One region of the Pontibacillus sp. ALD_SL1 genome, then DNA from elsewhere that is predicted to be linked to it. Evidence: riboswitches for the same ligand, from Rfam matches in the RefSeq annotation. Region 1 holds a riboswitch; each other region holds the start of a gene.
The links. A riboswitch is a leader RNA that binds a small molecule or an ion and turns the genes downstream of it on or off. The one in region 1 is predicted to bind cyclic di-GMP.

Region 1 (7,311 bases):
CCTCGAGTAGACATAACCATCCTCTGTACCTGCGAATCGATTTTCCCCCTGCTCTGCACTATCAAAGGTAAATGTCGACGTTTGAAATAGCGGTGTCGTTAGGCTTCCTAAAAAATCTTTTGAGTCATAGCCTCCATGAATTACTTTCGTTTCAAAACCGTGCTCTTTCTTCCCCATCATGGTGTCCCCCTTTTTGCCTCTAAAGCCTTCTATTCACATCATATGAGATGTTGCCGAAAAATGAAAGCGTTTTCTTTTTGTTTTATAATGGTTTTGTTTCCGTTCGTTCACCCAAATAACAAAAAGGTTATAAGGAAGCCTTCTATACTACTACCTACCATAAGAAGAACTCGATTTGAACACCCCAACTCCTGTAGTCGGGACGACATGGCCATGCGTCGGGACGCGCGACCAAAGTGACGGGACGCCCAGGCCAAGTGTCCGGACGCGCGACCAAAGTGTCGGGACGACCGGGCCATGCGTCGGGACGCGCGACCAAAATGACGGGACGTACGAGCCATGCGTCCGGACGAGCGATCAAAGTGTCGGGACGCACGACCGAAGTGACGGGACGACCGGGCCATGCGTCGGGACGCGCGACCAAAGTGTCCGGACGTACGACCGAAGTGACGGGACGCCCAGGCCAAGTGTCCGGACGAGCGATTAAAGTGTCGGGACGTACGACCGAAGTGACCGGACGCCCAGGCCAAGTGTCCCGACGCGCGACCAATGCATCAGAACATCCCAAAACAAAAAGCGCAAACTGCCTCAAATAAGACAATTCACCTCTCCTTTCACTTTGCTAGGATTTCTCACCTAAGGCAAGACTGATTCCGATGATTCCTAACAATACTCCTTTTGCGACATTCAAACGTCTGCCTACTTGAGGGATTTTTGATATCCAATTTCCTACTTTCTCAGCAAAGAAACTTATAGTAGTGAAAATAATGAAGGCCTGTATTAGGAATAATACTCCAAGCCCGACCATTTGATATGGAACCTCCCAAGCTCCTTTTGAATGGTCAATAAATTGAGGAAATAGAGCAAGGAAGAAGAGAGAAACTTTTGGATTCAGGACATTCATAAGTACACCTCTTTTATAAAGCTTCTTATACTCAAGTGCTTGCTTAGATTCAACCCGAAGATCTCCTCCTTCTTCTTTGAACGCTTGCCATGCCAAATACAATAAATAAACCGCTCCAGCATATTTGACTACCATAAAAGCTAGCCCAGACTGATAGACAAGAGCTGTGATTCCAATAGCGGCTGCTAATGTGTGGACTAGTATCCCTGTACATAATCCAAATGTTGTAGCAATGCCTGCTTTTTTATTTTGAGAAATGCTTTGGGCTAACACAAATAGATTATCAGGACCAGGCATCAATGTAAGCACGACAGCAGCTCCTAGAAACGATAGTAAAAGATAAATACTCAAGTGAAACACCTACTTTCTTCTTTTGAATAGTATGTATGTAGGTTCTATATTAGCGGGTCAAAGATCATTTTGGAATACTTTTCTGCTACAGAGAGGAGAACAACATGGCTTATCAATGGGGTGTGGATTCTACACAAGAAGCCACAAAAGATTTATATGACTGTGTACTAAAGAATTACGGCAAGCCCAAATACTGGGGACGCTACCTATCAACTGTCCCTGAGGTTTCGGAAGGATTAACTGTCTCAGAAATTGAACGATTGCATAGTAGCGGTACGAAAGTTATGGCCATTTACAATAATTTCACAGAGGCCACAGGGTATAGGAAAGGAAAAGTCATTGCTCAAAACGCTGTTTTTCATGCCAGGCGTTTAAACTTCCCTAAAGGAAAGGTTCTGTTTGCGAACGTTGACAAGTCCTTTAAAGTTGATGAGTCGTGGATTCGAGGGTACGTGGAAGGTATGTACTCTTCAGGGTATCAACCCGGATTTTCTTGTAATCCTACAAAAGGAAAATTTAATGAAGCTTTTTGCAAGGCAGCCTCAAAGGATCATAAAGTGGCTGCACAGTCCGTCCTTTGCAGTGCAGAACCGGTAACCGGAGTTACAAGAGCACGTAAAGCACCGAAATATACACCTGCTAAACTTTCTTGCAAATCAAATGTATGGGGGTGGCAATATGGTCGTGACGCCCAAGCTTGCCCCATTAACACCAACCTCATAAATGACCGCCTTCTCAATTTATTATGGTAAAAAGGAATGAGGCTAAGGACCAATCGTTAAATGGTTACTTAGCCTTTTATTCGTACACCTCGCACATTAAAAATGTGAAGTTCGCTTTCAAGTTGTGTAAAAATTTAAATTATTAACCTTTATTTGCTAAGCAAATATTGCTATGATAATAGTACTAGTTCCTACATAATACGACAGGAAGCTTTGAAACCAATCTGTATTTGGGCGCTTATGGTTGGTCGAGCTAGTAGCGCAACCGGCCGCATTGATCTTATTCAATGGGGTTTTTTTAGCTTCAAAAGCCTTGGCATGAACATTGATTTATTTTCGTGATTTCGTTTCACCCTAATAATAGATTAATAGAACGTGATCCATCACAACCATTTGAACACGGGGGATTTTATGAATATTTTTGAACTTTTACAGAAAAACCGTTTATTTCACAATTATCAGCCCCTTCATCACCTGGCCGATGATGCTATTTATGGATATGAAGCTCTACTACGCTCCACTATTCAATCCAATCCTGAAACACTTTTTAAAATCGCTATGCAATCTAACATTCTCTACAAACTTGATACCATGTCGATCGAGAAAGCTTTCACGCATTATTCTAATCAACCTAACGATCAAAAACTATTTCTAAATATGTTCATGTCTACCCTTCTTCACCCCAATTTCATTCGATTTATGCATTCCATTCTAGAAGTCTCTTCCTCTCCTGCTCCATCTATCGTTTTCGAAATGAATGAAGCGAAGGAAGAGGAGGCCATGTGGGAGTCTCCCCTCCTTCCTATTCGTATTAACATGTTACGAGAGATGGGGATTAAATTTGCGATCGATGATTTCGGACAAGGGGCTACTTCATTAAAGAAAGCAGTTGAAATGGAACCAGAGTACTTGAAGCTTGACCGTTATTTTGCAACAGAATTAGCTACAAGTGATAAGAAGCAAAAACTGGTCTCCCTTTTCACCGATTATTTTAAAGGGGATACAACGGTCGTATTAGAAGGAATTGAGACAGAAGATGACCTTAAGTTAGCCAAAGAGATCGGGATTGATATAGCGCAAGGGTACTTTATCGGCAAGCCTCAAGCTCTTGTAGTCGGTTGAAAAATCCACACCATCCAAAAGACCACTGAATTGTCTTACCAATCAGTGGTCTTTGTTTTGGTTATAAAGCAGAGTTGCAGAAAGATCGAAGCTGAGACATAGTCCGTTGCTAGAAGAGTTCTTATGTGGAGGAATTAAAAATCAACAACCAACATGAACAGTGCCAAATTTATTGATCTTCCTGCAGTCTTCATCGTATAGTTCATCTCGCTCCACGGCATAGTAAATAATAGTACAAATGCCAAGGAGGAGCATGATGACACGTAAATCAAATGCCCATTTAGCCAATGAAAAAACCCTATGGATGAAGCAAACGGATTTGCCTGAGTTTGAATCGCTTAAAGAAGATATTCAAGTGGATGTGGGAATTGTAGGAGCAGGGATTACCGGTGTTACCCTTGCTTACTTGCTTTCTAAAGAAGGGATGAGTGTAGCTTTACTAGATGCTGATCGAATTTTACACGGTACGACAGGTCATACTACCGCAAAAGTTTCTGCTCAACATGACCTCATTTATGATGAGCTCATTCACCACTTTGGAGTAGAACAAGCAAGGAAGTATTACCGCGCTAATCAGGAAGCGCTAGAATTTATTCAGAACTTGGTAGAGAAGGACGAGATCAAGTGCCAATTCACAACAGAAGATGCTTATATTTACGGTATTAGCGAGGAAAATAATCACAAGATCGAACAAGAAGCGAAAGCCTATGAAATGCTCCGTATAGAAGGAGAAATCATTGATCGCCTTCCAATTGATCTATCTATAAAGAAAGGAATTGTAATGCGTAATCAAGCGCAATTCAATCCCCTTTCCTACTTACAACACTTAGTTAGAGAAATGACGAAAAGGCATGTCCGTATCTTTGAGCAGACTGTAGCTATCGATGTAGAAGAAGGAACCGAGCCTAAAATTGTTACAAAAAACGGAGCTAAAGTAACCTGTAAATCGATCGTTTCAGCTTCACACTTTCCTTTTTACGACGGTAAAGGCTTCTTTTTTAGCCGCATGTATGCTGAGCGTTCTTATATTGTAGCAGCGAAAACGGACCAACCTTTAGAGGGAATGTATTTAAGTGCAGATCAACCAAAGCGCTCTATACGAACGACATCCTTTAAAGATCAAACCTATCTATTACTAGGTGGAGAAAGCCACAAAGCGGGTCAGAGCAATTCTTCAAAACAACATTTTGATGCTTTAGAGAATTTCGGACGCAGGCATTTTGATCTATCTGGAACTTTACAGCAGTGGGGGGCACAAGACTTAATTACAATGGATAAAGTGCCATATATCGGCCATTTAACTTCCCGTCATTCTAATATTTTTGTCGCCACTGGATATCGGAAATGGGGAATGACAAACGGGACTGCAGCTGCTTTATTGCTTAAAGATCTGATTCATGAGAAAGAGAATCCTTATGAGGATCTGTTTACGCCTACACGTTTTTATGCTGACCCTAGCATCAAGCACTTCTTAACCCAGAATACGAATGTTGCTTCACAATTTCTAAAAGGTAAAGTAAGTTTCAATACACACTCTGTAGATGATCTACATCCTGGAGAGGGATCAACGATCATTCATCATGCTCAAAAAGCCGGTGCTTATAAAGATGAATCCGGAAACGTACATGTTGTCGATACTACATGTACACACCTCGGATGTGAAGTTGAGTGGAATGGAGAAGAAAAGTCATGGGACTGCCCATGTCATGGCTCACGCTTCTCCTATGATGGAACGGTCCTAGAAGGTCCCGCTGACAAGCCGCTAAAAAGATTAGATGAGTAATACAATCGGCCTTGCACATAAGAGTCTTACTGTTTAGTGTTGATTTGTTTCATATAAGGCGCCTTATGCGGAACACTTGGAGATGAGATATTTTAGTATGGATAGGCCCGTTACGTTTGATGAGTGCTTGGGCTTGCTCGGGGACAACTCGCTTTCCTGCAGGGAGCTGGGAAGCGAGTGGTTTCCAGGCCCACCTTACTCTGAACTAAAGCTAACGGAAACATTCTCTCAGCTTAGAGTCTTCAACAATCCTGACCTATTATTGAACAAGCTTGTTATAAAGAATAACAACATTAAACTTTAACAGAGCCAAGACAAAAAAGAAGCTGCCATATGGCAGCTTCTTTTTTACGAGATAAAGGTAGAGCTTAGAATGAGCGCTCTTCTTCAATCTCATGATATTTATCAAGAATGTACAACTTGCTTGGTTTGTGTTCTTGGGCCATTTCTTCTGCTTTCTCAATAGCCTTATCTTTCTTCTCATACTTGTCAGTCGGAGCTACGTCCTCCACTTTTACGTACCATTCTGTTGCATCTTTGTTGGGTGCTACTGTGTATTCTCTCATGTATATCGCTCCTTTTTTTGTGTTGGGTTATACCTATATGTTCCCAACCTCGAAGCGTATAAAACATCTATCCGAATAAATGAGTATGCTTTAGAAAATCTGCTATGCAGTAGCCCATTTACCTACGGTTTCTAGAGCGGATTGTTCCGGGAAATACTCAATGAAATAACGATAAAACAGTGCTTCTTGTTTACTACGGATTTCAACTGGAGCTGCTTCGTTCATACGAGCCAATTCTGAATCGGAGATTGTTTCATTGGCATAGGTTTCAAGCAAGTCTAATGCACCACTACCAGCTGAGAATTCTTCCTTTTTCCTCCACAATACCTGGTCCGGCAATACTCCATCAAATGATTCTCGCAAGATGGTTTTCTCCATTTGTTCTGCCGTATGAAGCTTTTGTTCAGATGGAATTTGTAAAGCCGTTTCAATTAATTCTAAGTCCAAGAATGGAACACGCAGCTCAATGGAGTGCGCCATGCTCATTCTGTCCCCACGTTGTAAATTAATATTATGAAGGGTATTAATGATTCGAATGATTTCTTCATTAAGAGATTCTGTCGTTTGGAATTGCTTCATATACTCATAGCCAGCAAATATCTCGTCAGCTCCCTCTCCAGAGAGAATTACCTTAACATGCTCTGAGGCAAGCTTTGACACAAAGTAATTCGGGATGGCACTTCTTACTAAAGAAGGTTCGTACGATTCCAAAGCATATACGACATGAGGGATGGCCTCTATTAGTTCTTCTTGTGTATATATGTATTCATAATGATCTGAACCTATTGCTTTAGCTACATCACGAGCACGCTCGATATCTTCACTTCCAGCTGAGCCGACGCAAAACGATTTCACCGTTTTCCCCTGCTCCTTAGCCTTCTTTGCAGCAATCGCTGAAATTAAGCTACTATCTAATCCACCACTTAAGAGCACTCCAACCTCCACATCTGCCAGAAGCCTTTTCTCTATCGCTTGTTCAAGCTTTTCTCGTATCGCTGTTGTCATTTCACGACGCGTCGTTTGAGCGGTTTGGTCTGGATGCTGAATCTCTCTATATCTTACAAAGCCAGTTTCTGGCGTATAATAAGTTCCAGGAGGAAATTCCTGCACATCATTTGTAACGAGATATAATGTTTTTAATTCAGAAGAGAACACATAATTCCCTTCATCATCTCTCCCGTAATATAAAGGCTTAATTCCTAATGTATCTCTCGCCGCAACGAATGTATCAGTCAGCTCATCAACTATGACGAATGCAAACATACCATCAAGCTTTTCTATACTCTTAACCCCTTCTGTTTCAATTAATTTTAACGCAACTTCACTATCGGAATGGGTTAAAAATGATGTTTGCTGCTCTAACTCATCTTTCAATTCTAAATAATTATAAATTTCACCATTACACACGATCCATTTTGACTGCTGTTCGTTAGATATGGGCTGAATACCATCTTCTAATCCAATAATGGATAATCGTTGGTGTCCAATATGGAAGCCTTCTAAAGGAACTTGTTTTCCTTCATCAGGTCCTCTATGTTTCATACTCTCTAGAATCTCTTTCATTTTATTCGTTTCTACATGTCCTGTTGTGGCGAATATGCCGCACATATTATTAGGTCACCTCTACTGTTTATTTTTGAATATGACGTTTATTATATAAGCTCTTCTTAAAAGAACCAAATA
Region 2 (7,311 bases), on a different replicon from region 1:
AGTGTAGCACGGCGGGAAGGGAGGGCGTAAAAAAAGGCGAACAGGATCGCCTTATTACGATACAACGTGTCTTGGATACGATAGTTCTGACAGGAGAATAAGCGCCAGGTGGGCATTTTGAGTGTGGTACCCCTTTAGGTGAAAGGCGTTCTCTTTTCGTTCAATTTCACTAGACAGGTCAAAGAACACAGTCAGGATTGATTGAACGAGGGGATGTTCGAGGTGTTCGGGCAGCGAAATCATAAGAGAGTTTGTAGATGGATTAAGCGTTAAGTAAAGTCCGCTTGCTTTCTCAATCTCTTCTGAAGCTTTCTTGTAAGCGTTTCGGAGTGGGAGAATGTGAGAGTGATCCTTGAAAGTAGAAAACATCGTCATAGAAGACCCCTTTCTTGCTCAAGCCTGCTTGAGTCAGGACTTACAGAGGTGTAAAACGGTCTTATTATAGGGACCTAAATCCGATAGTCAAGAAAGAAAAGGGAATAACACTTCGGAAAAAACGTACTAGATCCTATGAAATACATAAGCGCTTTCAACCATTTCGTCACATCGGTCAAAATCTCGCAGCCCGACTTCGAATATGTAATCTCTTTCTATGATGTAAGGCTTTACGGCCTTCCAGTTGATTTTCCCTTTACCGATCGTGAGGCTGTCGTGGTATTCACCAAAGCTATCCACTACATGATAGTACTGAACATAAGGATGCACCCTATGAACGAGATCGATAAATCGCTTTTGATCTCCTCTTACCGCGATAAAAGAATGGCTTAAATCCTGAACGAGGGGGAGCTTAAGAGGAGTGATGACAGTGCTGATGAGATCTTTGTTTTGGTAGGAAAACAATCCCGAGGTGCTGTCTTCGAACAAAAGATGGTCACGTCCTCGTTCCATATACTTTTGCAACTCCTCATATAATTGTATTGTGTTACGCTCGTTAATTGGGATAGGGGTCGATTCATGGTAATTGCCGTGCAGCACGGTTTTTGTCTGATATTCCCTGGATATCTCCACCAATTGTTTTGTGCTCCACTGAAAATAGGTTTTTCTTTCTAGATCGGGGGAGAGGATGTGTTGAGGTTTCCCTTTGTAGGTCATAGGGTGATGAAGATAAACACGTGCTCCTTCTCTCTGAACAAGGGTGATCATCTTTTCTAGATGAAGGATTCCTTTTGGGGTTAAATCTTGTTCTGTGAGATGGAACTCGAATGTGCAGGGTGAGAAAAGCAAACGATTTAAAACCGCTTTTTCGCTTGTTGACGATTTAACTCGGTGGCTGACGCTCATAGCGATCCCTCCTTTTTATCGAATCATAGTAGTTTTATAGGAGGAATCAAGGGGTGAGTAAGGGTATTTCGCTTTTGAGCCCGAGCTCCAAATAAAAACTTAGTAGCAACTCCGAATGATTAAATAATAGAGATTTCAGCAATTGCTTAACATTCGCCTTATAATAGGGAAAACACTCCAGAGAGGAAGAAGTCTAGTGATAACGGATGGAATGTGTTACAGCTTAGAATGTCTTCTTGATCGGTTTAATCAAACTGGTGAATATGAGGAAGAGGTTCAGCGCGGGGAAGAGATGGTACACGCTCTTGAGAAAGAATCCAAAAACTTGCGCAAAACAGAGGAATGGAATGACTATTTCCAGGTTGTTCATGCGATAGAAAACTGGGAAGGGCCGACCATTCAAAAAGCTTGTGAATTTTCGAGGCGTTTGAAAAAGACTTGTTCAGGACAAGGGAATGTCGTGAGGAGGGTTCACAAAATTCAAAGTGTTTTGAATAGATGGTATGCCTATAAACGATCGAGAAAAATGCCTAAGAATACAACCCAAAGGACCATCCTCGTTCAGCAAAATCCTCCCAAATTATCCATTGCTTATAAAGAGTTCAGAAAGAAGCTGCTAGAAATGGTCAAAGTTTCAGAAGGGGTCTTCCACTCGTTTAAAGAGGATATAAAGAAAGAGAAAACCCTTGAAAAAGAAAGCTTGAATCGTGTCGGAGAAGCAATCATAAATCTGGAAAAGCAACTCCTCCGAGACAAATGCGACGCCATTACATTGTATTATGCGATGTTGTGGTATCGGGATTTACGAAAAGAGCGTCGTGAATTGAAAAATAATATTGAAATGTACCAGGATATCCAAAAATTCGATGTAGAACTCATCATGAAAAACACGGTTGATGATCTTCATAAAATCGATCGGTTTATACAAAACCGAACGGCTTATAATCGTCGTCTCGAAGAACGAATCAAAGAAACAAAAAAATATGCGTAAAATCGATAAGGTCGCGTTTTGTGTACAAGTGGTTGAGAGCAGGGATTTAGTTAGCGATAGGGCTAAATATACAAATTTCTGTTTGTTCTCGTCTTGCAAGTTGAATATTCTAGTTAAGGGAGATGTTGAAATATGAAAAAAGAATTAAGAAATAAGATTTTAGAAGAAAATAAATACAGTGATTTACTAAACCAAAACCCCCAATATAGACTGCAAGGTAGCAGAAACAAGAAGGTTATTGTTGGAGTTATTAAAGGTGATCCAGAAAATTATAATGAGGGGCTACACCATCTTAATTTTAAATCTTTCAACAGTTGGAAAGAAGCGTATCACTATTTAGAAGGTTAAGTTCTTGACGGAATTTTATTTTTATAGGAGATTTCAAAGAGCAATATACGTGGTTGATGGAGTTCTTGGAGTAATTCATATAAATACAAACGACTTTTCTTCGCCGTTTTAGAGAATGCGCTAAGAAAACGCGAAACAATATGCTTAGAGAAAAGGGTGGGGCATCGCATCCTTTTTTTTGTCGTACATACCTTTTTAAAAACATCGTTTTTTTACCCACAGCAGACAAAAATATGGTATCAACACCCCGTAAGACCTACCATTCTTTTTGAAAAAGGCAAACTGATCGAAAGGTCAGGACGCAAAGCCTAGAGACTAAGGGGAGACCTACGTTCGTCTGGCTACCAGAAGAATTTTTTCAAAAGGAGAGGTGATAAATATGAAAATGATCAAAAAGATTTTCGCAACAGGGTTAGCTCTATCATTGGCACTTTCAGCTTTACCTTCGTCGGCTTCCGCTCTGAAAAACGGATATGAATTCAAACTTGGGATGGGGGCTAAGAACGGAGGAATTGAACTAGGCAGATTAGACAGCTCTACACTTGTTCTTTACGGATATAAAGACGGATCAAGAGATAATATCTCAAAAGACGTCACGTATACGGTAGAAGATGAAAGTGTGGCTGTTTTACGGGAGTGCCTGGGAGACTGTATGGTTGTTGAACGAGTCGGACCAGGAAAAACGGAGATTAAGGCAAACGTGGGGGCATCATCTCCATCATTTATTGTAACGGTTCCAGAAATGGAAGCAGAAATCTACCCATCTGATTTAACGTTACGTCCAAATGTGAAAGAGGAATTTTATTTAATCGGGTCTTATCCTTACTCTTCGTTAGAGGAAGAAGTCACAGGACAGGCTACGTGGACTTCTTCCAATCCTTCTGTTGCTGCTGTTGAAATGAAGAACAACAGACCTGTTATAACGGGTAAAAAGGAAGGGAAGGCTACCGTTAAAGCGAAATGGGGGAACCATACATACGAAACGACTGTAATGGTTACAGGAACGCCTTATACAGGACCCGTCAAGGTCAACACATCAAGAGATGTGATCGATAACCTTCATACAGAGGAATTTTATGCGCAGGCTGAAGATAAGAATATAAAAGAAGAAACAAAGAAAGAAGTGGAGAAAGAAGAATCTAAAGCGAATGCTGATAAGAAGGCAGAAGTGAAAGATAAACCAACAGATGCGAAAAAAGAGGTTGTCGCACCAAAAGAACTGAAGAAAAAAGAGGAAGAATTGAAAGAACTGATTGCTTCCAATAAAGCATTGGCTGATCAAATTAGCCAAAATGAAAAAACAAAAAAAGAGTTGGAACAAAAAGTTGATCAAAAAGAATCGGATTATGAGCAAACGATAGAAGAACAAATTCAAAAAGAGAAAGAAAAGAACGAAAAGTATCAATCCACATTGAAAGCACAGGAAGAGGAAATAGGTGTTCTTAAAAAAGCGCTTCAGGCTTTCAATGACATGATTGAATCGATTCTGAGCTGGATTAAGGGATAAGAAAAACCGATGATTTCTCATCGGTTTTTTTGCATCAGACGACCTGTAAAAGCGGCGTTTCTTGTTTAGCAAGGACAGAAAAGTGAGATTTATACCATTCGTTTTGATCACTGTACTCAATGCCTAGGGTTGATCGTTCGCCATATATAATCATCATATCAGCTACTCTCGTTGCAGGATACCTTTGCTGTGATTGGAAATGAACCCCGTCCTCATCTACAACAGAAATCATGCAAACAACCGTGGTCATGAGATCAGCTCCCTCTTTTTGGTTTAGGGTAACACGAATACCAATCTCGCGAAAAAGAAAACGCTTTTTTTACACTTCTAATAAAGAAGGCAACACGGCATTGACAGCTTTTCGATTTTCCCACAGGAACTTCATTTGATCCTCTTCATACAATCGTTCTTCTCCCTGATCACAATATCCTTCCCCTTTTCCGTGCCGTGTCATGACGCCGTCCCTGTATTGCATGAGTGTCCAGGTTCCTCCTCGTTTTTTGTCATGAAAAACAAGGTAGTGTTTCTTTCCTCTCTCATCAAACGGGGTGAATCGAGGGAAGTCTTCTAACAAGAGAGCTATATCTTTTTTTGATTTGATTTTCATAGGCAAAACACCTCCACCTTTATCTTACTCGATCCCTTTTCATAAAAGAAGAGGAAAGATGCATAGGATAATAGGGGAGGTGTTGGTATGAAAGATATCAGACGGGCGTATCGGGAAAGGTGGTTCCAAAAAGGAAGGGAGCTTGGGTTCACGGATAGTGAGATTGATAAAATGGAACGATTGCTCCATTGTCTCTGTTGTTTTGTTCCTGCTGTAAGTCCGTCTTATTTTGATCCAGAACGAGAAATGAAGGAGTTGTTTCAGAACGACCGTGCGTTGTTCGGGCGTTTTTTCTATGCGGCTGTTCATGATTTAGGGTGTTTATCGGCGTTACGAGAGGAGGAAATTCCGATTGGGCGTGAATTTGAAGATTTTCCAAGGTTTATAGATTTAGTGCATTTTTTTTTAGAAAAGTAGATGACAAATTGAAATTCCTGATTATCATAAGGGTAATCAAAAACAAAAAGGGAGACAATTACATGATAAATCTGTTGAAACAAGCAAAGAACAAAACACGAGCGATCAAAACGCTCTTCACATACAGCAAGAAGGAACAAAAGATAATGAAGGTGTACAAAGAAGGTGATTTAAAGATGCTAAAAAAAGAGAAACAATTAGAGTCGGCGGAAACATTCATATACGACTCAAACATACAAAACTACTAAAAAGCGATACCCAACTATCGCTTTTTTCTTGTAAATAGAAAAACAAAAGCTGCCCTTAAGGCAGCTTTATTGCATTCAATTGTTCTTTGATCGTTTTGGCTAAGAAACGAGAGACCCGATAATCCACTGCATTCTTAAGCATCTCAAATATGCTGGTCAGGCTGCCTGTAAACGTGAAATCATCAGGCAGGCTGAAAAGTCTCGCTGTTTCTCTTACAGACAAATAACGGTGCTCTTCGGGATGAATGAACACATCATCCTGAACATGTGTGATGGTCGGAGCGAAATCGTCCCATTTCAGACGTTGGCAGTAGTTGTTGAACCGTTTCTTTTTCGCTCGGAGTTCAACAGGGACGCTTTGAATATTTCCACCTTGGGGAACATGAATCATTCGCGATAAAGTCTTTTCGGTTGGCTTGAAATATAAATCCTGACCGTTCACGCCAGCTGTTCCGTAAAAGGCGTCACGAACCGTGTTCACCTCGGTAAGATTCGGAAGCGTGATGGAAGGAATGGCGTCTTTCATGCCCAGGATAAAGGAACGCCTCCGTTTTTGTGGTGAGCCAAGTGATGTGGCATCGATGACGGAGCTCACAATATTAAATTCGCTCAGTCGTTCTTTGAAGCGCTTCAGTATTGCTCCTCCTTTGACCGTAATGAAGTTCGCTACGTTTTCAATCAAGAAAGATCGTGCGTTGCTCCATTTTATAATGTTAATGGTCTGTTCGACCATGGGGTGAAAAGGAGAGTCCCCATCTCTGAAATTGTCTTTTGTGTTAAGGGCACTGAACTTCACGCAGGGGATGCCAGCTGTGACAAAGTCCACCTGCGGAATATCGGACGCTTGAAAATCCAGAACATCCCGCATGATGATATGATCACCGATGTTTTGTTTATACGTTTCGATATGATAGTCTTTTAAAGCCTTTTTTTCATACCGATCGTTCGCGAAACGGATGTCGTACCCTTCATCTTTGAACCCTTTATCCAATGATCCGCATCCTGAGAAAAGGGAGAGCATTCCAATGGCTTTTTTCTTTAGCTCTCCTCTGCCATCCCCTTTAAACAAGTCGAAAATCGTCATTTGTTCAAAATTGCTTACTTTGGCAAGTTCCTGAACAGAAACCTTGTACGTTTTCTGTTCTCTTGCTTCCTCCAGAGAAATAACTGAAGCCTGAGGTTGTTTGACAGAAAACACGATGCTCCCGCGTTTGATTTCTACCTCGAATTCACTGTGACCTTCGAAAAATGATTGAATGTCACTCGTTTTGATATCAATGACAGGAACCGTCTTTCCAGTTTTTTGAGTCGTTTTAGCCACACGTCTTGTGCCATCGTGTTCAGTTGGAACAATCGTTATGTTTTTCCGAACAGGATCTACGCTGTATTTATAAGACTGCCCTATTCCGAAACCGTAGTGAGCTAAATATTTCGCTTCAATGTACAAACGGTTCTTAATTTTATAGAGTCGTTTTTTTATAGCGTTTTTCATCTTATCGTCCTCCTGGGATCTATTAGGTACCTCTTCATTATAGAAAATCATGGAATAAATGGGCGGAAATAGGATTGATTTTTATGGGTGGGCGAGCCTAACTAATGCGCAGAATCACCCTGCTGTGGTGTATAGTAATAATAAAAAGAGAGGAGCCATGACGTTGAAAAATTGGAAACAGGAAGCTGAAGTTTTGTTTCGTGATATTACGGATACCCACAACCTTGAAACAATGCTCCAATGGTCGGAGGATGTAACAGGAGGGGCACTTGCGAACTATGATCCCTCGAAGGATTTAGTGACATTGTTCGAAGTGAAAATAAAGCGGGCGATGGGTGAAACGGGGTGGATGTCCTACCCACGCATTCTTGTTGCGCATGAACTGGGTCATGCGTTTGATGAGAAGAACCGTGAGGGATG
Region 3 (7,311 bases), 1.0 Mb from region 1:
AAATCACCTGAGATTAATAGATTTGTAACAGCGGATTCGCCATTTGTGACAGAATAGCGATAGAAGTTCATAATGCGCTCGACTTCTCTCATCTGTTCCTCCATATAGGCCTCGATTTCTTGATCATCACCTGTAAAACGTACGTCTGTATCCCCTTCAACCGGTACTTCCCACAAGTTAGGATCTAATCCACTCTTCATGTAACGTGTAAATTGAGGATGGCAATTATGAAAAACCGTTAACACGACACCATCCAAATTCCACTGAAGGGACAGTAAATGATCCTCTGAACGGGCATGATCCAAATCATAATATAAACGGTATAAAGACAAAAAAGTCAGGTCCGCTACAGCTGGTTTCGTATTCGCATCTAATAGAACTGACTCAAAAGCCCGAACCCGTGATTCCGGATAGGCAAACAAGAGCACTTCGTTCATATTCGTCTTCTCTTCTAACACGACATAATCAAATACGGGCTCTTCAAAAGGAAGATGCAACCCTTCACCGATCTGCATATACAAGTATCCCTTTACCTCATCAGCCGTCTTTAAATCATTCGGAATATGAAACGGTTTAATAATAACGGAGGCATCTGGCACGCTAAAGTATACTTTCTTCTTACGCCACTCTTTCTCTTCAACCAACTCCTCAATAATAGAAGAGAGTTTCCTTGCATCCACGATCTTACCTTCTTCTATAATCCCACTTTCCAGATAACGTTCTCCGCAATCCACTATACCCGTTAGCTCCGGAGTGTCACATTCTATATATCGGAGTACATGGTCTTTAAATATAATGTTAATGCGCTCTTTTGACTTTCTAAGCTTGAACACACTCAGTCACCTGCCTTTCTGATTAGAATAAGTGAAGGTACCAATCAATAATAGGAGCTTTGAAGAAATAACTCGTTAAAGCACCTAACACAATGTAGGGTCCAAATGGAACTGGCTTTTTCCGATCAATCTTTTTAAACAAAAGCAACACTCCACTTATGAGAGATCCGTATAAAGTAGATAAGAAAAAAGCTAACAGCACTCCTGGCAATCCAAGCACAACGCCAATGACACCAAACAGCTTCATATCTCCACCACCCATACCGCCCTTGCTAGCAATAATAATGATGGCTGTTAAAATGAGACCTATCGCCCCTCCCGCTAACGAATCCCACCATGGGTCAAGAGGGGAAGCAATTCTACCAATAATGAGAAGCGGTAAGAAAAAGAGTAGGATTACATTAGGAATAAGCATATAGCTTAGATCGGTTACTGTAATAATAACGAGTAACGAAGTGAAAAGGAGTGCAACGATAAGTTCAGTGGAGAAGCCAAATCGTATAAAGCTATAAGCATACAAAAATCCCGTAGCCGCTTCGACTATCGGGTATAGGGGTGAAATACTCGTTTTACATTTGCGGCATTTGCCTTTTATGGTTATGTAGGAAAGTATCGGCACTAAATCATACCAGTTTAATGTGTATTTGCAATTTGGGCACTGAGATCTAGAACTCCTATTCATCTCTTTAATCGGTACTCTGAAACCCACCACATTAAAAAAAGAACCCAAAACCAACCCTACAGTAAAAACAATCGCATAACTGAAAGTATACAATTTATCTATCACCTTCTACTTTTTTCTAAAAGAAACACCCCTGTAAATACAGGGGTATAAATAAGTTATCAATCCGTAGTTGTAATCTTTGAGACATTATCTCTAATTATTTGATCTTTAGTTTTATATGCGGACTCACTTCCTAGTGAATATCCGTTTCCACCACTTACATATACACTGTATTTTTCGTCCCCATTAGTGTCAGTTTCTACTTTCACGCCACCAGTGAAGGTATTATTTTCTAAATAATCGTCAGAAGCCAGAGTAGCGAAAGATGCTGTAAAATCATAGTCATCTTCAGATAGCGCTTTTAATCGAGCTGCTTCCAATGCTTGTTCAGCACTTCTAACCACTGCATCTTTCTTACTATTCTCAATAACTCCAGCAATACTAGGCACTGCGATCGCCGCAATAATCCCTAAAATAACAATAACTGCAAGTAGTTCAACAAGCGTAAAACCTTTCTCATCTTTGTTCATCAATTGACGAAACTTCTTTAACATGAGTCTGTTCTCCCCTTTTTTATAATAAATAATTATGAAACTCTCATTACAAAAACGACCACACCATGAACATGTCTGTTGTTATGTACGGTCGGTTGCACTACTCGCTCCAGGGTGGCTAAGTGCCCATATACAGCCAACCTTTCGTCGCTTCCGGTGGTATCTTCATACGTGTAATCATCTACACCCATTATAGTAAATCCGTCTCATGATTACCACTATTATCTTATGAATTTAGCACATTTACCCAATTTGTTCAAAAATAGAGAACATTGGGATGGCAATGGCTGCTACAATCCCGCCGACGATCAGGGCAAGGAAAGCAATCATTATAGGTTCTATTAAACTTTTAATCCGATCTGTTGCGTAATCTAGCTCAGATTCATAGAAATCAGCCACTTTCCCTAGCATATGATCTAAAGAACCAGAGCTCTCCCCAACAGAAACCATCTGAGTCACAAGAGGAGGAAAGATCCAGTGCTTTTGCATCGGAGCTGCCATGGATTCTCCCTTTTCAAGGGATTTTCTTGTCGTTTTCAGGACCGATTCGACAACTTTATTGCCGACAATACGCTCTGTGATATAAACCGCTTGTAAAATCGGTACAGAACTATTAAATAATGAGCTCATCGTCCGTGTCATACGAGCTAATACCGCCTTTTGAATAAGAGGACCAAAGATAGGAATTCTTAATTTCACAAGGTCGAGTCCATAAGAGAATCGTGGGTACTGTTTCATATACTGAATTCCCCCATAAACAAGAAGTGGAATTACGATAAACAACCACCACATGCTCTGTGAAATTTCCCCTAAACTCATCACAAATTGTGTAATCGGAGGGATATCGCCTCCGAAGGACAGGAACATATCCGCAAACCTGGGCACGACGAAGCTTAATAAAAAGATCACGATCCCAATGGCAATAACCAACACAACGACCGGATATGCGAGAGCTGAAATGACCTTTTGTCGTGTGTCGTACTGCTTTTCATAATAACCAGCAAGCCGGTCAAGGATTTCATCAAGGTTCCCTCCAGCTTCACCGGCCCGAACCATATTGACGAATAAATCGGGGAAAATCTTGTGATGCTTTTCTGCCGCATCAGAGAAGGAAAGACCTCCTTCAAGATCTTCTGCTATTTGGGTGAGTGCTCGCTGAAGTGCTTTACTAGATGTCTGTTCTTTTAAAATATAAGTAGATTGAATGAGCGATATACCTGATTCAAGCAACGTCGCAAACTGGCGAAGGTAAATGACAAATTCTTTATTTTTCACCTGACTCCCTAGTTGTATATCTTTATACAAAATGCTGTTCAGCTCATTAATGGTTGCAACGGTCATCCCCTCTTCTTTTAATTTCCCAACAGCTTCTCGCTTAGAGTCAGCTTTTATACGTCCTTCCTTCATCTTCCCCTTAGGTGTACGAGCTTTGTACTTGAAGTAAGCCATTCTCTATTGCCCCCTCTCTTCTAAAAACGGGGCGGCCGCTTCTGTTGTGATAACCCCTTCCTCCACTAAAGCACGGACAGAAAAATCAAGAGTGTGCATGCCTTGGGCTTTGGACGTCTGAATGATATTAGGAATCTGGTGAATCTTCTCATTCCGGATAAGGTTCTTAACAGCAGACGTATTCATAAGAACTTCAGTAGCAGCCCGCCTCCCTTTCTTGTCCTTACGCTGAAACAAGCGCTGTGACACAATGGATTGAAGGACACTAGCTAACTGAATACGTACTTGCGTTTGCTGATTAGGTGGGAACACGTCGATAATTCGATCAATGGTGCTTGCTGCTCCGGTTGTATGAAGTGTCCCTAATACCAGATGTCCTGTTTCAGCAGCTGTAATAGCTGTCGAGATTGTCTCTAAATCTCTCATTTCTCCGACTAGGATGACATCAGGATCCTGACGCAAACAAGCACGTAAGCCATTGGCAAAGTTATTCGTATCGAACCCTACTTCCCGCTGATCGATAATGGAATACCGATGAGAGTGTAAATACTCTATTGGATCTTCGAGTGTAATAATATGTCGACGCATCGAGTTATTCATGTAATCAATCATGGATGCAAGCGTTGTTGACTTTCCGCTTCCTGTAGGTCCAGTAACGAGCACAAGCCCTTGAGGTTTCTCAGCAATTTCTCTTAATACATTAGGCATATGTAAGGCATCTAGTGTAGGGATTTCTGTCGGCACAATTCGAACAGCTAGTGATACACAATTCCGTTGGTGGTAAGCATTAATACGAAAACGTGACACACCAGGGATTCCGTAGGAGAAGTCGACCTCTCCTTTATCTTTAAACGTATCCCATAGTGTTTCTGACAGAATCGCTTTCGCCATCCCCAATGTATCATCTGGTCGCATCGTTTCTTTCCCGTACTGCTTTAAATCTCCGTGCAATCGAAAGATCGGAGGCACACCGACCGTTATATGGATATCCGAAGCTTTCAACTCAAATGCTGCCCTTAACAGTTTCTCAAATCGCTCTTTCATGAACACACCTCCTTACTCACTTTTAGCTACACGCAACACTTCTTCTGTCGTCGTATGTCCTTGCTTGACTTTAAGCAAGCCATCATCAACTAAAAAGATCATCCCCTTCTTCCAGGCGTACTCCTTAATCTGAGACATAGATCCGTTGTTCATCATCATTTTCCGAATCGTTTCATCAATGGTGAGCACTTCCTGAATGGCCATGCGGCCTCTGTAACCCGTATGCTGGCAACTATTACAACCTTCTCCTTTATAAACCGTTTCGGCCTTAAGCCCTCGCTTATGAAATAACTCTTTTTCTAGTTCAGTCGGTGTATAGGCTGTTTTACAATCACGACATATTTTCCGTACGAGCCGCTGAGCGACAATACCAGATACAGATGACATGACTAAGTAAGGCTCAACATCCATATCAATCAAACGAGGGATCGTAGCTATGGCACTGTTTGTGTGAAGCGTACTAAATACGAGGTGACCGGTTAAGGATGCTCGAATCGCAATCTCTGCTGTTTCTGAGTCTCTAATTTCTCCGACCATAATGATGTTCGGATCCTGTCTCAGGATTGAACGGAGACCAGCTGAAAAGGTGAGACCAATATTTGCATTCACCTGAACTTGATTGATTTTATCCAATTGATACTCAACAGGGTCTTCTACTGTAATAATATTGACATCGTCTGTGTTCAGATGATTTAAAGAAGCGTATAACGTAGACGACTTTCCTGAACCAGTAGGACCTGTAATTAAAACAAGACCTGAGGGCTGATTGACTAATTCGAGATAACGTTTATAGTTAATTTTGTTAAAGTCCAAGTCACTCAGTTTGCCCATTGCGCTACCGAGATTCAAAATTCGTATGACAATTTTCTCCCCATAAACGGTCGGCAAGGTCGATATTCGCAAGTCAACAGGGGTATGATCAATGAACGTCTTAATTCGTCCATCTTGAGGTAAACGAACTTCTGTAATATTCAAGTTAGCCATAATTTTCACACGAGCGGTCAATGAGTTTTGCATAGACTTTGAAAGTCCCTGTTCCGTTCGTAAGACGCCATCTACACGGTACCTGATTAGCACTTTCGTTTCTTGAGGATCAATATGAATGTCACTAGCCTTCATTTGAACGCCTGCTTGTAGCATTTGGTTTAATAACCTTATGGCCGGTGCATCATCAGGGTCATCTGACGGTTCTAAATCTTCCCCACTGTTTAAATTATAGTACTTGTTAATCGCCTGATAGATTTCGTCTTTTGTTGCGATTACAGGAGAGATTCGAAAACCTGTTGAGATTTGTAGGTCATCAATCGCATAGTAGTCCATCGGGTCATTCATGGCGACAACAATTTCATTCTCTTCTTTACTAATCGGTATTAAAATGTTTCGTCTGGCGAAATCTTTTGATATCAGCGACAGCAAATTCGTGTCGATTGGATATTGGTATAAAGAGATGTGAGGAATGCCTAGCTGAAATTCTAAAACTTCAATTAATTGCTGCTCGGTTATGTATCCTTTATCTAACAGCACATCTCCTAACTTTTGACCACTTTCTTTTGTCTCTAATGCTTCTTTAATTTGACCTTCATTAATCATGCCCGCTTCTTTTAACAAGTCACCCAGACGCTTACGTTCTGCCATTTTACGTTTTCCTCACTCTCTTCGTAAGGAAAATGCGAACCCTTATATCGAGTCCGCATTCCTTAACGTTATTCCCCTTTAGATGGACCTTCATCGGGACTCCATATTCCGTCTGTTCCGTCAGAATTTTGCCCTTCGTTATTATCGTCAGAATCTCCCGATAAACCTTCCTTTGATCCCTTTTTGGTTGTGGAATCATCCGACTTATTAGGATTTGTGTCATCTTCTGAACCATTTGAATTTGATTCAGAATCATCTTTCTCTTGATTATCTCCGTTACTACCTGAACCATTATCGTTCCCGGAGTCCGAGCCACTCTGGTCCGTGCCCCCGCTGTCTGAGGTAGCAGGTTCAACAGGCTCTGGACGCTCCTCTAATGTATGGACAGGAGCATAGTAATCCTGAGTAATAAATTCAGTATCGATGGCCTCATTGTTCTGATTATAGATTTCTCTGAACACGTCATAAGCAAGCCCTGTTTCGCCTTCTCTTTGCACTTTTGCTCCGGTTGCAAAGGCACTATACTGAATAATGGTGCGTGGTTCAATTTCACGCTCATTTTGAATGAGGACTTCATATTCCCTTGAAATCGGGTACCCTACAATTTGAACGGTAAGCGTGTCTTCACTCACCTCGAATTGTATCTTATAAGAGGACTCATTCGGGTTGAAGAAGACAAAGTCGTGTCCCTCTGATAAGTTCACACTCGCTTCCCTCCCCTTTTCCGCATATGTAGGGAGGTGTTGGCTAATGTGCCTCTGGATCATATCAAAGTTTGTTTGCAATACAGCTCCGTATAAACCAGATGCCATCACATTTAGTGCGGTTTGATTCTGGAGAGGAACGTTATTGACTTGTTCTAATAAAGATACATTTGACTTCGGTTCTATAACCAAACCCTCTAATTCATTTGTATACGTAAATACATCAGACCCATCAGGGATCTTCTGATTATACTCTGCAATAACACTGAATAGCGATTCTGTCCCGCTACTAACATAATCGTAAACAGAATAGGTCAACGATTTATCTGACAACACTTCGGCTTGTGACTTAATATCAGCAGTAAGCT

Region 2: it holds a riboswitch for cyclic di-GMP, as region 1 does, so the genes downstream of both, IMZ31_RS22640 (Ig-like domain-containing protein) here and IMZ31_RS18245 (EAL domain-containing protein) in region 1, are expected to answer to the same signal.
Region 3: it holds a riboswitch for cyclic di-GMP, as region 1 does, so the genes downstream of both, IMZ31_RS13615 (pilus assembly FimT family protein) here and IMZ31_RS18245 (EAL domain-containing protein) in region 1, are expected to answer to the same signal.

The regions. Positions count from the first base shown of each region.
Region 1 is NZ_CP062974.1:3,683,291-3,690,601, forward strand. Features, by position in the region: gene megL (methionine gamma-lyase) at 1-177, opposite strand, end outside; gene IMZ31_RS18235 (LysE family translocator) at 803-1,435, opposite strand; gene IMZ31_RS18240 (glycoside hydrolase domain-containing protein) at 1,540-2,187, shown strand; cyclic di-GMP riboswitch class II at 2,355-2,433, shown strand; gene IMZ31_RS18245 (EAL domain-containing protein) at 2,569-3,279, shown strand; gene IMZ31_RS18250 (FAD-dependent oxidoreductase) at 3,536-5,062, shown strand; gene IMZ31_RS18255 (DUF2188 domain-containing protein) at 5,431-5,628, opposite strand; gene asnB (asparagine synthase B) at 5,731-7,236, opposite strand.
Region 2 is NZ_CP062975.1:635,207-642,517, forward strand. Features, by position in the region: gene IMZ31_RS22620 (hypothetical protein) at 55-375, opposite strand; gene IMZ31_RS22625 (apurinic/apyrimidinic endonuclease family protein) at 502-1,281, opposite strand; gene IMZ31_RS22630 (hypothetical protein) at 1,478-2,272, shown strand; gene IMZ31_RS22635 (hypothetical protein) at 2,405-2,620, shown strand; cyclic di-GMP riboswitch class I at 2,887-2,969, shown strand; gene IMZ31_RS22640 (Ig-like domain-containing protein) at 3,000-4,127, shown strand; gene IMZ31_RS22645 (hypothetical protein) at 4,162-4,377, opposite strand; gene IMZ31_RS22650 (hypothetical protein) at 4,447-4,734, opposite strand; gene IMZ31_RS22655 (hypothetical protein) at 4,822-5,151, shown strand; gene IMZ31_RS22660 (hypothetical protein) at 5,214-5,399, shown strand; gene IMZ31_RS22665 (DNA cytosine methyltransferase) at 5,455-6,891, opposite strand; gene IMZ31_RS22670 (hypothetical protein) at 7,055-7,311, shown strand, end outside.
Region 3 is NZ_CP062974.1:2,664,837-2,672,147, forward strand. Features, by position in the region: gene pilM (type IV pilus biogenesis protein PilM) at 1-833, opposite strand, end outside; gene IMZ31_RS13610 (prepilin peptidase) at 856-1,608, opposite strand; gene IMZ31_RS13615 (pilus assembly FimT family protein) at 1,677-2,111, opposite strand; cyclic di-GMP riboswitch class II at 2,192-2,275, opposite strand; gene IMZ31_RS13620 (type II secretion system F family protein) at 2,355-3,560, opposite strand; gene IMZ31_RS13625 (type IV pilus twitching motility protein PilT) at 3,564-4,604, opposite strand; gene IMZ31_RS13630 (GspE/PulE family protein) at 4,617-6,239, opposite strand; gene IMZ31_RS13635 (VanW family protein) at 6,308-7,311, opposite strand, start outside.